One region of the Stenotrophomonas tuberculopleuritidis genome, then DNA from elsewhere that is predicted to be linked to it. Evidence: riboswitches for the same ligand, from Rfam matches in the RefSeq annotation. Region 1 holds a riboswitch; the other holds the start of a gene.
What was found. Region 1 has a riboswitch for cobalamin ahead of metE (5-methyltetrahydropteroyltriglutamate--homocysteine S-methyltransferase). Riboswitches for the same ligand answer to the same signal wherever they lie in the genome.

Region 1 (7,614 bases):
CGTGGGGTCAAGATCATCGGCGCCACGGCACACTACGTCACCGAGGATCTGGACGAAGGCCCGATCATCGAGCAGGACGTGGCCCGTGTGGACCACGCGATGGGCCCGCGCGAACTGGTGCGGCTGGGCAGCGATACCGAATCGCAGGTGCTGGCGCGCGCGGTACGCCGGCATGTGGAGCACCGGATCCTGCTCAACGGACACCGCACGGTGGTGTTCAGGTAACGCGGGCAGTACCGGGGATTGAACAGGGGATGTGCCCAGGATGCCCACGCTGCTGCTCCAAGGGCCTGGGGCAGGTCGAGCGCACGCCATCAATATGTTCCATCAGTCCTTTGAGAATGGACGACCACATCGGATCGAGCACAAAATCCACCCCTTCACGCCGGGCGAGCTTCGCGGCCGGTACGAAGTCGGCGTCGCCGGCCATCAGAATGATCTGGCGCACCTGGCGCTTGAGTGCGAGTGAGGAAATGTCGATGCCGATGCGCATATCCACGCCCTTCTGCCGCACATTGGGCTGCAGCTCATCGGCTTGAAGATCGCCGAACGCTCGCTTGCCCTTGAGGAGGTCGTCGAAGGTTCGTGATCCGGTCGTCCACGAACTGAAGTCGGTGAGGTGGCCAAGACGCAGGGCCACTTTGCGCTTCTGCTTCAATGCCTCATGCAGGCTGGATCTGAAAAGTGCTTCGTCGGATCGCGAGTAGTCGATACACAGGCCGGAAATCGGGTTGTGCATCTTCTTGCGCAGCGGTGGGCAGTCGTAGAAAAAGATGCGATAGAGATCCCGTCGATCGCCACTTGAATGCTTGAGATGGGCGATGGCCCATCGATGGGCGACTTCGGCGGCGCGTTGAGCGTTGTAGGCGCTGTGGGGCTCGATGCGACGAAAGCGTTTGATGAAGTAGCCGCCATCAATGAGAACTGCCGTCGGCATACCGTTGCCCTCCTGGCTTCATCCAATGAAAAGCCCCCGGTTCGGCCGTCCCGCGATCTGTTGGGGGGCGTACTTGGAGGGCTGGATGGCTTCGATTCTGCCGGGTTCGAATCAGGCACACAAGCGGCAGAGGCGACACGCCGCCTACAGGATCGCGATCTTCGCCTTGGCCAGCGCCTCGCGCACCATCCCGTCATTGGCCTCGGTCACCGGCCGCGTCAGTTCCCACAGGAACGTCACCCGGAACCCGGATTTCACCGCGTCCTGTGCGCTCCACAGCACGCAGTAGTCGCGCGCCAGGCCGCACACATGCACTTCGCGGATACCGCGCTCGTGCAGCCAGCCGGCCAGGCCGGTCGCCGGACGGGTGCCATCGGGGCCATGGTTCTCGCGGAACGCGCTGTACGAATCCACCTGCTGGCGGGTGCCCTTGCGCAGGATCAGGTCGGCCACGGTCCAGTCCACGCCCGGGTGCAGCACGGCACCGTCGCTGCCCTGCACGCAGTGGTCCGGCCACAGGGTCTGCGGCTGTGCGTGCAGCAGGATGGCTTCGAACGGCAGGTGCCCCGGATGCTGGCTGGCGAACGAGGCGTGGTCGGCCGGGTGCCAGTCCTGGGTGGCCACCACCGTGCGGTAGCGGCGCTCGGCCAGCAGGCGGGCGATCGGTGCCACCAGGGCGTCGCCCTGGTCACAGGCCAGCGCGCCGCCGGGCATGAAGTCCGGCTGCAGGTCGATCACCAGCAGGGCGATGTCGGCGGGCAGGGCGGTCATGGCAGGTCCGTACAACGGAAGAGGGGCGACCAGCGTGGCCGCCCCTCGCACGGACGTCAATCGCCGCCGGGCGCGTCGTTGTCCTGGCCGTAATACAGCAGGCCGATCTGGATGCGTGGGCGGCCCGTCTCGCGGCGGTGGCGGTTGGCGTCGCGCAGCGAGTACACACAGCCGCAGTACTCCTGCTGGTAGAACTGCTCGCGCTTGCTGATCTCGATCATGCGGCTGGCACCGCCGCCCTTGCGCCAGTTGTAGTCCCAGTACTGCAGGCCCTCATAGCGCGAAGCGGCGCGGACACCGCACTCGTTGATCTGCGCCATGTTCTTCCAGCGCGAAATGCCCAGCGACGAGCTGATGGTGTCGTAGCCGTGCTCATGCGCATACAGCGCGGTGCGCTCGAAGCGCATGTCAAAGCACATCGTGCAGCGGATGCCGCGCTCGGGTTCGTTCTCCATGCCGCGCGCGCGGCTGAACCAGTTGTCGGTGTCGTAGTCGCAGTCGATGAAGGGAATGCCGTGCTGCTCGGCGAAGCGGATGTTCTCCTGCTTGCGCAGCTCGTACTCCTTCACCGGGTGGATGTTGGGGTTGTAGAAGAAGATCGCGTAGTCGATCCCGGAGGCGGTGATCGCCTCCATGACTTCGCCCGAACACGGTGCGCAGCAGGAATGCAGCAGCAGGCGCTGGCCGTTGTCGGGCAGGGTCAGGGTGGGGCGCTGGAGTTCGGTCATCGTTCAGTACCGCACGGGCCGCCGGCAACGGCGGCGGCCCGTGCATCGGATTGCGGGAAAGAATCAGGCGACGCGGGCGTCTTCGTGTTCGCTGCGCAGCTCCACTGCGGCGGCGACCAGCGCCTGCAGCGCCGCGCGGGTTTCGGGCCAACCGCGGGTCTTCAGCCCGCAATCCGGGTTCACCCACAGCTGTTCCGGCTTCAGCACGGCCAGCGCCCGGCGCAGCAGGTCAACCATCTCGGCCTTGTCCGGCACCCGCGGCGAGTGGATGTCATACACGCCCGGGCCGATCTCGTTGGGATAGTTGAACTTCACGAACGCGTCCAGCAGTTCCATGCGCGAGCGCGAGGTCTCGATCGAGATCACGTCGGCGTCCATCGCGGCGACCGAGTGGATGATGTCGTTGAACTCGGAGTAGCACATGTGGGTATGGATCTGGGTGGCATCGCGCACGCCGCTGGTGCTGATGCGGAATGATTCCACCGCCCAGTCCAGATAGGCGCGCCACTGCGCGCGTCGCAGCGGCAGGCCTTCGCGGATCGCCGGTTCGTCCACCTGGATCACGCCGATGCCGGCCGCCTCCAGATCGTGTACTTCATCGCGCAGCGCCAGCGCGATCTGCCGGCAGGTGACATCGCGTTCCTGGTCATCGCGCACGAATGACCACTGCAGCACGGTCACCGGACCGGTCAGCATGCCCTTCATCGGCTTGTCGGTGAGCGATTGTGCGTAGCTGGACCAGCGCACGGTCATCGGCTGCGGACGGCTGACATCGCCGAAGATGACCGGCGGCTTCACGCAACGCGAGCCATAGCTCTGCACCCAGCCATTGCCGGTGAACGCAAAGCCCTGCAGCTGCTCGCCGAAATACTCCACCATGTCGTTGCGCTCGAACTCACCGTGCACCAGTACGTCCAGGCCGAGCTCTTCCTGCACGCGCACGGCTTGCGCGGTCTGTTGTTCCAGGAACGCCTCGTACTCGGCCAGGCCGAGCTTGCCGGACTTGAACCGGGCACGTGCCTCGCGCACCTCCAGGGTCTGCGGGAACGAGCCGATCGTGGTGGTCGGCAGCAGCGGCAGCTGCAGCGCGGCGTGCTGCGCGGTGCGGCGCTGCGGGTAGGCGCTGTGGCGCTGGGCATCGGCGGCGGTGAGCGCCTCCAGGCGCGCGGCCACGGCCGGGTTGTGCACGCGCGGCGAACGGCGGCGGCCCTCCAGCGCGGCGCGGTTGGCGGCCAGCCCGGCATCGGCGCTGGCCTTGCCGTCCAGCGCATCGGCCAGCAGGCGCAGTTCCTGCAGCTTCTGGGTCGAGAACGCCAGCCAGCCCTTCAGTTCGTCATCCAGCTTCTTCTCCAGCGACAGGTCGACCGGACTGTGCAGCAGCGAACACGACGGTGCCAGCCACAGCTTGTCGGCACCCCGGTTGACGTGGGCGAAGCGGGCCAGGATCAGGGCGTTGTCCAGGTGCGTGCGCCAGATGTTGCGGCCGTTGACCAGGCCGGCAGACAGCACGCGCTCGGCCGGCAGGACCTTCAGCAGTGCATCCAGCTGTTCCGGTGCGCGTACCAGGTCCACGTGCAGGCCATCCACCGGCAGCCGCGCCGCCAGGCCGAGGTTGTCGTCCAGCGCACCAAAGTAGGTGGCGACCAGCAGCTTCGGGCGCTTCGCCGCGGCCAGCGCCGCATAGGCCCGTTCAAAGGCGGCGTGCGCATCGGGGCCCAGGTCCTGCACCAGCAGCGGCTCATCCAGCTGCACCCAGTCGGCACCGGCATCGGCCAGCTGGCCGAGCAGCTGCACGTAGGCCGGCAGCAGTGCGTCCAGCAGGGCCAGTGCGTTGCTGCCGTCGGTAGTCTTGGACAGCAGCAGGAAGCTGACCGGCCCCAGCAGCACCGGGCGGGTATGGATGCCCAGCGCCCTGGCTTCGTTGAACTCGGCCAGCGGCTTGTCGCCCCGCAGCGTGAACGCCTGGCCGGCATGCAGTTCCGGCACCAGATAGTGATAGTTGGTGTCGAACCACTTGGTCATTTCCAGCGCGCGCAGGTCGGTGCCATCGCGCTGCAGCCCGCGCGCGGTGGCGAAGTAGGCGGCCAGCGGATCGCGCGCCGCCAGCGCACGGTAACGTTCGGGAATGGCATCGAACAGCCAGGCGGTATCCAGTACCTGGTCATACAGGCTGAAATCGTTGCTCGGCGGCACATCCACACCGGCCTCGATCTGCAGCTGCCAGTGCCGCGCGCGCAGTGCGGCGGCGGTGGCCAGCAGGGTGGCGGCATCGTCATCGCCGGCCCAGTGGCGTTCGAGCGCCCGCTTCAGTTCGCGCTTGGCGCCGATGCGGGGGAAGCCCAGGTTGGTAACAGTGGTCATTGCAGCGTGTCCTCATTGCGTATCGGCATTGAGGAACGAAGGAACTGCAGGGCGACGCGTACCGTTGCCGGTCCACGGGCGCCTTGCCAGCGACCTTCGCCCCCGCGGGCGAACCGGATGCCGTGAAAAGGGCGCACGTGACCACGCATCCCGCTCAGGCAGGACGTCGCTGGTCCCGGCAACCCTCCCCGCGGAGAGTCCAGGTCGAGTCAGGGGACGGTCGTGTCCCCCGGCCGGGGCCGGTATTCGGGCTGATGGACACGGGCCGTGCGGCCCACCTAGTACCTGCCGCTTCCCAGGCGCATGCCCAGTGCTGTTGGCAGGATTCGTTTCCATTCACCGCTGCGGGGCAGCTCCGGAATGGGCGCGCGACGCGCCTTCACCGGATTCCCGTTTAAATCCATCCCTTCATTCGCATGAAGAGATGGATACCTTCGGCGTGCACAAGGTAGGCCGGTTGGCGGCAATGGTCAAGGGGCGGCAGCCAGCAGCAGAGGACCCGGCGCGGCGTGCATCGCCGGCCGGGCCCGGGGCGTGGCGGTCTCAGTGCTGGGCCGCGGCGCGCGCGCGGATGTCATCCAGGCGCTGGTCGTGCAGGAGGCGGCCGTTTTCCCACACGGTCACCATCGCATCTTCGCAGCCGGGCGGCAGGCGCTCATCACCGTCGGCGGGCAGCGGCACCGTGTGCAGGCTGCCATCGGCGACCCGCCGCAGCAGGCGCATGCGGCCACGCTTGCTGGTCTTGCCGGCATCGGTGACCGGATCCTTGTAGACATCGGCCCACTGGCCATCGATGCGGGCCGCCGAACACTTCAGCGCGAACTTCTGGGTATCCCGGTCCAGCCGCTGCAGCAGGGCGCCACCCATGCCGAAGGCCACGTTGTCGGCCGAATAGCCGTCTCCGGTCGTTCGCTGCAGGATCGCGCGGATCGTGCCGGGGTTGATGCCATCCCCCTGGATCACGCGCACGTGGTTGAGTACGCGGTAGCCCTTGGCATTGAGCGTGTGCCCAAAGGCCTCGTCCAGCCTGCGCAGGCTTTCGGCAACGATCTCCACCGGATCACCCGAATCCGGGCGGATCACCAGTGTCGCACCCGAGGCCACCACTTCATCGCGCAACGTCGTGCCCCAGTGCTCGCTGATGGCGCGGAAGATGTCGTAGCTGTCCGACACCACTGCGACGATCGCGCCTGGCTTGCCGAACTGGCGCAGCATGTTGCGGTACGCCTCCACTTCCCGCTCGCGGCCCCAGCTGGTGATGGTGCTGTGCTCGGCAGCGGGAATGGAATAACCCGCCATCGGCGCGTGGTAGTGCGCGCGGGCCAGGCACAGCGCCGACACGGTATCGGTACCGAGGAAACTGACCAGGTGCGCGGCACCGCCCAGTGCGGCCGATTCCAGGCTGGATACGCCGCGCGCGCCGAAGTCGTGCAGCTTGAACGGCAGCTGCCCCTGCGGGTCGTCGCTGGTCTGCTGCAGGAAGCCGGCGATGGTCTGCCGCGCATGCCAGCTGATGGTGGCCACGGTGACCGGGTACCACACACGCAGCAGCAGGGTTTCCAGGTACGAGGGCACCCAGAACGCCGCCGGATCGGTCGACTCGATGGTCATCAGCGCTTGGTGCGTGGGCACCACACTGCCCTCGGGCACGGCGCGGATGCGCACCGGCAGGTGGCCGCCCAGGCGGTCGACGATGTCGCGCCAGCCGGCCTCGTTGAACGGTTCGCCATGGGCGGCGAACACCGCAGCGGCGTCGTCGATGTCGGCGTGGGTGACCGGCCGTGCCAGCGCATCCTTGAGGATCGCCTGCAGGCCGAAGAACACCGTGCGGTCGTGCAGGCCGCCACGCGATTCCACGTAGAAGAACGTGGCATCGGTACCCGGCGGGTACTGCAGCCAGTGGCTGGCCTTGTAGCTGTCGGTGTTGAGGAGAAGATTATCGAGGTACTGCATGACGGAAGCTCCTTCGCGTCGAGTGACACCGGCGGTCTGTCCGCCAGTGGGAAAGCCGGGCCTGTCAGCCGCGGCCGAGGAAATACTCCAGGATGTGCAGGTGGTCTTCGAACAGCTGCGGGCCCATGTCCAGCGCTTCGCTGACCGGAATCCAGCGCGCCTTGTCGGCATCGTCGCCGCCACGCACCGGCGGCAGCTCACCGGCCGGGAACTCGAAGTGGAAACCGTGGGTGATGGTGCGGCCACGCTGGCTGCGGTCGGGGTGGTCGAACACCTGCTGGCCCTTCAGCGATCCCTTCAGCACGGGCAGTGGGATCTTCAGCCGGGTTTCCTCGCGCAGTTCGCGCAGGCAGCTGTCAAGCAGGCTCTGCTCCTGGCCGACGAAGCCGCCGGGCAGCGCCCACAGGCCCTTGCCGGGTTCCGAACGGCGCCGCACCAGCAGCACGTGGCCCGAATGCACCACCACCGCATCGGTGGTGACGAAGGTGGGCGCATAGGGCGCATCCTTCCAGGCCGCCTTGTACTGTTCGATGAAGCGGTACTCGGCCACCAGCTGGCCGTAGGCAGGTGCGCTCTTGCGGAACGCTTCGAGCATGTCGTACACCGGCGCCGGCACGTTGCCCCGCAGCATCAGCAGCGCACCGTGGAAATCCACGTCACCGGCTTCGAACAGGTAACGCCGCAGTTCGGTGGCCGACAGGGTGGCGGTGTGCTGCACATCGACCAGCGGCCACTGCGGGAATTCGCGCAGGTAGTAGCTGGAGGCATCCTTGTCCATGCCGATCAGGCCAACCTTCGCATCGGCGGCGGCACCGTCGTTGCGCAGCGCTTCGGCCACCTGGCGCTGCACGTTGGCGATCCACT
Region 2 (7,614 bases), 280 kb from region 1:
CTTCGCCGACGCGGCCGACATCGTCACCCGGGCGCGGGCCATAGGCGCTGGCCAGCACGTCGTGGCCGGCGATGGCCGCGACCAGGGCGTCCTGGTCTTCCAGCGATGCGATCACTGCATGGGCACCGGCAAGTTCGTCCGGCAGGTCCTGCGCGCTGCGCACGATGACGGTCAGCGCGTGACCCCGGGCCAGGGCGTGACGGGCAATCTGGCGGCCGATGTTGCCGGTGGCACCGACGAGGGCGATTTTCATGGGGGAACTCCGTAAGAGGTGGGGAACGGGGCCACTGTAGGCCGCTGCAGTCGGTCGAAAAACAGCGTATAACGCGCTTGTTTGTTGCATGGATCGAGCATATGGACCGATTGACCGCCATGACCGTGTTCGTCGAGGTCGCCGAGCGCGGCAGCCTGACCGCGGCCGCCGACGTGCTGGACATGTCACGGGCGATGGTCAGCCGCTACCTGGCCGAGGTCGAAGGGTGGCTGGGCGCGCGCCTGTTGCACCGGACCACGCGCCGCACCAGCCTGACCGGGGCGGGGGAAGCCGCGCTGGCGCGCTTCCGGCAGATGCTGGCGATTGGCGAAGCGCTGCAGGGCGAGCTGGCCAGCGACAACCCGGAACCGCACGGCACGCTGCGGGTCACCGCCAGCGTGTCGTTCGGGCAGAGTCACCTGGCACGGGCCGTGGCCGCGTTCGTCAAGCGTCATCCGGCCGCACGCATCGAGCTGCTGCTGGTCGACCGCACGGTGAACCTGGTGGAAGAACGGGTCGACCTGGCCGTGCGCATCGCGCGCCAGATCGATCCCAGCCTGATCGCCCGGCGGCTGGCGACCTGCCGCTCGGTGCTGTGCGCCACGCCGGCCTACCTGCAGGCGCGCGGCACGCCCACCGCGCCGGAGCACCTGGCCGCACACAACTGCCTGACCCACCACTACGTGGGCAAGAGCCTGTGGCAGCTGCACCGCGATGGGCGCGCGCTGTCGGTGGCGGTGGGCGGCAACATCAGTGCCAATGAAGCCTCGTTGCTGCTGGAGGCGGTACGTGCCGGTGCCGGCATCGCCATGCTGCCGACCTACCAGGTAGCGCCGCTGCTGCGCAGTGGCGAGCTGACCCAGCTGCTGCCCGCGTACAGCCTGGACGAGCTGGGCATTCATGCGGTGTACGCCTCGCGCCGACAGCAGCCCGCTATCATGCGGCGATTCCTGGAGTTCCTTGCCGAGTGCTTTGCCAGCCCGGCGTTCCAGGATCTGGACTGGCGCCCCCCGGGCAAGGAGAACGCATGAACCATGGACAGGCTTTCATCGACCACAACCGCGCCGCCTGGGACCGCCAGGCGAGCGAGGTGCGGGAATGGTCGCGACCGGTGGATGCAGAAACGATCGCCGCCGCACGCGACGGGCGCTGGCAGGTGCACCTGACCCCGCGCGCGCTGCCGCTGGACTGGCTGGGCGACGTGCGTGGCCGCCGCATCCTGTGCCTGGCCTCGGCCGGTGGCCAGCAGGCACCGGTGCTTGCTGCCGCAGGGGCCGAGGTGACGGTGTTCGACCTTTCCGACGGGCAGTTGGCGCAGGATCGCGCCGTGGCCGATCGCGATGGCCTGTCCCTGCGCACGGTGCAGGGCGACATGCGCGATCTGCGTGTCTTTGCCAACGGCAGTTTCGACGTGGTGTTCCATCCCATCTCGAATCTGTACGTGCCCGATGTCCGCCCGGTGTGGGCCGAATGCCACCGCGTGCTGGCACGCGATGGCCTGCTGATGGCCAGCTTCTACAATCCGGTGGTGTTCGTTGCCGCGCGTGATCCGCAGCTGAGCGAGCAGGGCCTGATGCGGCCGCAGTACGCCATTCCGTATTCGGACCTGGAAGACCTGGAGCCGGCTGCACGCGAGGCCAAGCTGGCCCGTGGCGAAGCACTCACCTTCGGCCACAGCCTGGCTGAACTGCTCGGCGGCCAGCTCGATGCAGGGTTCGTGATCGATCGCTTCATGGAAGACTGGCAGCCGCAGCCGCGCTTCCTGATCGACCGCTTCCTGCCCACGTTCCTGGCGACCCGCGCACGCCGGGTCGGCTGACGCTGCCGCGTACAATGGACGGCCCCACGTCGTACAGGTGCCGTCCCATGTCGTATCCCTATCCGTTGGTCGTGTTCGATCTCGATGGCACGCTGGTCGACAGCGCATCGGATATCGCCGAAGCGTTGAACCGCACGCTGGAGGACATCGGCGTGGCTCGGGTACCCGAGGCCACCGTGCTGGACTGGATCGGCGACGGTGTGCGGCGCCTGGTCGAACAGGCGCTGCACGCTGCCGGCCGCGAGGTCGATCTGGCGACGGTGATGCCGGGCTTCATGCTGCATTACCGCGAATGCCTGCTGCGCAGCCCGCGCCTGTTCGATGGCGTGACCGACGCACTGGCGCAGCTGCGGGCACGCCATGTGCCGCTGGCCATCTGCACCAACAAGCCCGCAGCGCTGGTGCCGCCGTTGCTGCAGCACCTGGGTATCGGTGATGCGTTCGCGCTGGTGCTGGGGGGGGATTCGCTGCCGCAGCGCAAGCCCAGTGGGGAGCCGCTGCGGCATATCGCGGCCCACTTCGGCCTGCCCGTGGCGCAGTGCCTGATGGTCGGCGATTCGCTGACCGACTACCGTGCGGCCGACGATGCCGGCATGCCGATCGCACTGGTGCGTTATGGCTATCCACGTGGCCTGGACCTGGACAACGCGAAGGCGGTGGCGGTGATCGACGATCTGCGCGAACTGCCGGGGTTGGCTGCCGACATTCGGACACCGTGAAGCGCTCGCCGGGCATGGCCCGGCGCTACCGATCCTGTCGATCGACGCCATGCGTCGATGGCGTGTTCTGCTATTTCGGCTGGTAACGCACGCTCAGCTGATACTCGCGACCGGGCTGGTTGAACCACGCCACGGTTTCGTAGCGGCGGTCGAACACATTGGCCGCGCGTGCCAGTACCGACCACGACGGCGTCAGCGCGTATTCCGCGCGCAGGTCCAGCGTGCCGTAGCCGGCCAGCTTCACCGCATTGGCGGCATCGTCGTAGCGCTTGCCGGCGCCCTGCACGGTCAGCCCAGCGCGGAAGTCGCCGAAGCGGCGGTCCACGTCCAGGCGCGCGGTCTGCTGTGCACGGCGCGGCAGCCAGTTGTCGAACTGCGTGCTGCCACGGGTGCGGTTGCGCGGGTCGGTGTAGCTCAGCTGGGCGTTGACATCGAAGCCGGCCAGCACGACGCCACCGGTCAGTTCGGCGCCGCGGATCCGTGCCTTCTCGATCTGCTGCATCCTGAAGGTTGCGGCGTCATAGGTGATCAGGTCATCGATGCGGGTTTCATACAGGTCCAGGCCCCAATGCCAGCCCTGGCCCTGCTGCGAGATGCCGATGTTGGCGCTCTTCGAGGTCTCCGGGTCCAGCGTCGGCACGCCACTCCACGGGTCGTACAGGTCGCTGAAGGTCGGTGCCTTGAAGGCGGTGCCATAGCTGGCGTTGATGCGCAGGCCATGAACCAGCGCCATCGCCCAGCCGAGGCTGCCGGTGGCGTGATTGCCGAACTGCGCATTGTCGTCATTGCGCGCACTGGCCTGCAGCTGGTGGCGGCCGAAGCGGGCCTGGTACTGCATGAACACACCGGTGTTGCGGCGGCTTTCGACCAGATAGCCTGCGCTGCTGCCATCCAGGTTGTCCTCGCTCCAGTCGACGCCGGCGCTCAGCAGCTGGCCGTCGGCCACGCCGATGTCGGCCTGCAGCGATGCACTGTCGCGGTGCGTCTGTGCGCTGCCGTGCGCGTCGAAATCACCGCGATTGTCCGATTCGTTGTCGCTGCGGCCGACATTGGCGGTCAGCGCCAGCCGTTCGGACGGGGTGTAGCGCAGCTTGCCGGCCAGCACCTGCTGGCGCGTTTCGGAGTAGTTGTAGTAGCCGTCGTAGTGGTTCTCGCCATCGGCGCGCAGCGCGCTGCCTTCCACGCTCCACTGCGGGCTGAAGGTGTAGCCGCCGCGCAGGCTCTTGGACACGTTGCGATAGCCATCGCGGTCGGGCTCATCGGCGAAGCAGCCGGCGAACAGCGTGGCCGAGCCCCGGCAGGCGTCGATGCCATCCGAGTGCTGGTAGGCAATGTCGGCGCCGAACCAGCCGCGCTCGGTGCCGCCACCGATGCCGCCACTGGCTTCACGCAGGCCGTTGCTGCCGCCACCGAGCTGGAAGTGCGGTGCGAAGTCGCCCTGGTTGCGGCGGGTGAAGATCTGGATCACGCCGCCGATGGCATCGGCGCCGTACAGGCTGGACTGGGGGCCGCGCACGATTTCCACGCGCTCGATCTGCGCCAGCGGCAGGTCCTGGTACATCGCCAGGCCGAGGTCGGCGCTGTTGATGCGCACGCCATCCACCAGTACCACGGTGTGCGAGGAATTGGTGCCGCGCAGGAACAGCGAGCTCTGCTTGCCCAGGCCGCCGGCGTTGGTCAGGTTGATGCCGGCACGGCCCTGCAGCAGTTCCTGCAGCGAGGTCGCCTGGCTGGATTCGATCTGGGCGCGGTCGATCACCTGTGCCGGCGCGATGCTGTCCTGCAGGGCGATGGGGGTGCGGGTGGCGGTGACCAGCACCTGGTCCAGGTCGGCGGTGCCTGCATCGGCGCGGGCCAGCGCGGGCAGGGCGGCCAGCATGGCCAGTGACAACACGGAAATCTGCAGCTTCATCGGGGGGACTCCAGGTGCCGCGCACGCCCGCGCGGCGAAGGGGAGGAGTCGCAGGGACAGGCAAGCGCCGACGCGACGGCGATCGCCATGCGCGTCCAGCGCCATGCCCACCGCATCGCGACCTGAGGCTTCCGGGCCGGTCTCCGGGCTCGCCGCCAGGTGGCGCGAGGCCACCGTCCAGGCGCCTTCCCATGCCTGCGGCACAGTGGCGGGTTGCCTGGAACTGACGTGCTTACCGTTGCGGGGGCAGCGCCGGCATGGCGTGTTGCCACGCGTCACCGGCTTCCCGTTTCAACCTGCCGGCAGGGCCGCAGGTCACCTGGAAGTGCGCGCAGTCTACGGCATCACCAGCTGGTAGAGTGAGGTGGTCACCTGCTCGCCCGTTGGAAATTGGATGATGGTTGCAAAGGACCGCCTGCAGTTCCTCGATTCACTTCGGGGCTTGGCTGCCGTGTATGTCGTGTTGTTCCACGTACAGTCGATGCCGGCGCCGGCGCTGCCCGTGGCGGGCTGGTTGTTGCCGATACTGCAGCTGGGGGCCACCGGCGTCGCCCTGTTCTTCGTGATCAGCGCGTTCTCGCTGTGCTACACCCTCCCTCGCCACCAGGCCAGCGGTCGGCCGTTGCTGAGTTTCTATCTGCACCGGTTCCTGCGCATCGCTCCGCTGTTCTACGTCCTGCTGGCATTCTCTGTTTTCAGGGATGGCCGGGGCAGTCATGCCGGTCATCCCTGGGCCGAGATCGTCGCCAATGCCACCTTTACCTTCAATCTGTTCCCCGGCTGGGAGCAGGGCATCGTCTGGGCCAGCTGGGCGGTGGGCGTGGAAATGCTGTTCTATGCCATCTTCCCCGCGCTGATCCTGCTGGTGAACAACGGCCGGAGAGCGTGGATCCTGCTGTTGTGCCTGCTGGGTCTGGCAGCGTTGGCAGGCAACGGCTGGCTGGGCGCACGCGCAGCCGCATCGCTGGGGGGGTATGGCTGGCTGAGGCACGGGCCGGTGTTTGCGATGGGCCTGGTGGCCTTCCACATGCACAGCGCACTTTCGCGGTTGGCGCCGGCGCCGGCGCGGCGGTGGGGGATGGCGTTGAACATCACCGGCGCGCTGATACTGCTGCTGGTCGTGACGGGGATCGTGGGTGGATGGAGCGGCGCCGGTCAATGGCAGCTGACCGGCCTGGGCTATCTGGCGCTGTTGCTCGGCTGCTCGCAATGCCCCCCACGCTGGCTGGTCAATCGCACGACGGCCTGGCTGGGCACGGTGAGCTATTCGCTCTACCTCGGTCATCCGATCGTGATTGCCGTGCTGGGGCCGGTGTTCGGCCGCGTACTCGGCGTGACCGGTGAGGGAACAGCCGGTTATCTGGTATGTGCCGCAGTGGTCCTGGCGGTGTCGCTGCCGCTGGCCGCGCTGGGGCACCGCTGCGTTGAAGCGCCGATGATACGGCTGGGCAAGCGCATGATGGCGTCATTGTCCGTGCCTCGCGCAGGCCTTCGTTCCGGACCGGCGGAGAGTGGGCCACGCTAGAATGGTGCGCCCCGCTGCGGGGATGCTGTCTGGAAGTGAGTCGTGCCCATGATGTTGCTGCAATCGTCGACCTGTCCCACGCGCTGCGCGTGCCCGCCCCGGGGCCGCCCCATGCGCGCGGTTCCCGCGCCATGATCCTCGACCTGGTCCGTCATGCCGGCAACGGTCGTGATGAATTCCTCGATGGCCGCAGCGATCCCCCCCAGCTGGCCCGCCTGCCACAGGAGCTGGTCGAGGCCTACGCCGGCCAGCACTGGGAACGGGTGATCAGTTCGCCACGCCTGCGTTCCCTGCATACGGCAATGGCCTTGGCCACCCCGCGCGGGCTGGACGTGGAGTCGGACGAGGAGTGGGAGGAACTGGATTTCGGCGATTGGGACGGGCAGTCGCTGTTCGATCTGCCGGAGGACGCGCTGGCCGCCTTCCATGCCGATCCGCATTCGTTCCCGCCGCCCAACGGCGAAAGCTGGGGCCACTTCGAACGGCGCATCGCGCGCGCGCTGGATCGCCTGCTGGATGACGATGATCCACCGCCGACGGTGGTGGTCAGCCACGGCGGCCCGTTGCGCATGGTGCTGTCGCAGGTGTGTGGCCTGCCGATGTCGTTGTGCTGGGCGCTGCGTATCGACCACGGCACGCGTCTGCGCGTCCGGCTGGAACGCGCTGACGTCGGGCTGGTCGGTGAACTGCTGGAACTGCAGCAGCCGTGAGTGCACTCGCCGGGCGTGGCCCGGCGCTACCGGTCCGGTGCGCCCTGTGTGGCGCCGGGCCGTGCATCAGTCCTCGTCGGCGTACCCGGGCGCGCTGTCTTCGGCGTCATCGTCGGCGTCGAAGCGCTGCTCATGCACCGGGCCCGATGCCGGGCCGGCGGCTTTCAGCGGGTGTGCGGCGATGCGCGCTTCGTAGTCCTGCACGAGCGCCTCGCGCTGGGGCTCGCTGAGTTCCTGCCAATGGCAGTCCAGCAGCGCGCCTTCCAGCGAGTACAGCAGGTTCAGGCTGGGCTTGAAGCCGGCGCGCTTGACCTTGACGAATGCGCCGACCGCCCCGGTGGCGACCAGATCCTCGCGGCTGCGCAGGCCCACCTGACGCAGCCACGCCGCACTCTTGGGCCCGATGTTGCGCAGCTTGGCCGCGCTCATCCCAGGGCCTCGACGAACACACGGGCAATCGCTTCCAGACCTGCCTGGTCGTCGGCATCGAAGCGGCCGATCCGGGGGCTGTCGATGTCGAACACGCCGATCAGTTCATCACCGCGGACCAGCGGTACCACCAGCTCCGAGCGCGAGGCCGAATCACAGGCGATGTGGCCCGGGAACGCATCCACATCGTCGATGCGCTGGGTGACCCGCTGGCTGGCCGCGGCACCGCACACGCCCTTGTCCAGCG

Region 2: it holds a riboswitch for cobalamin, as region 1 does, so the genes downstream of both, btuB (TonB-dependent vitamin B12 receptor) here and metE (5-methyltetrahydropteroyltriglutamate--homocysteine S-methyltransferase) in region 1, are expected to answer to the same signal.

The regions. Positions count from the first base shown of each region.
Region 1 is NZ_CP130831.1:270,179-277,792, forward strand. It holds gene purU (formyltetrahydrofolate deformylase) at 1-225, shown strand, start outside; gene Q5Z10_RS01170 (NYN domain-containing protein) at 218-937, opposite strand; gene pncA (bifunctional nicotinamidase/pyrazinamidase) at 1,082-1,708, opposite strand; gene Q5Z10_RS01180 (epoxyqueuosine reductase QueH) at 1,765-2,436, opposite strand; gene metE (5-methyltetrahydropteroyltriglutamate--homocysteine S-methyltransferase) at 2,500-4,797, opposite strand; cobalamin riboswitch at 5,018-5,249, opposite strand; gene Q5Z10_RS01190 (nicotinate phosphoribosyltransferase) at 5,341-6,750, opposite strand; gene Q5Z10_RS01195 (bifunctional nicotinamide-nucleotide adenylyltransferase/Nudix hydroxylase) at 6,815-7,614, opposite strand, start outside.
Region 2 is NZ_CP130831.1:553,277-560,890, forward strand. It holds gene Q5Z10_RS02540 (NAD(P)-dependent oxidoreductase) at 1-253, opposite strand, end outside; gene Q5Z10_RS02545 (LysR family transcriptional regulator) at 355-1,284, shown strand; gene Q5Z10_RS02550 (class I SAM-dependent methyltransferase) at 1,281-2,072, shown strand; gene gph (phosphoglycolate phosphatase) at 2,120-2,791, shown strand; gene btuB (TonB-dependent vitamin B12 receptor) at 2,862-4,703, opposite strand; cobalamin riboswitch at 4,821-5,041, opposite strand; gene Q5Z10_RS02565 (acyltransferase family protein) at 5,068-6,228, shown strand; gene Q5Z10_RS02570 (histidine phosphatase family protein) at 6,360-6,938, shown strand; gene Q5Z10_RS02575 (TfoX/Sxy family protein) at 7,005-7,367, opposite strand; gene msrC (free L-methionine (R)-S-oxide reductase MsrC) at 7,364-7,614, opposite strand, start outside.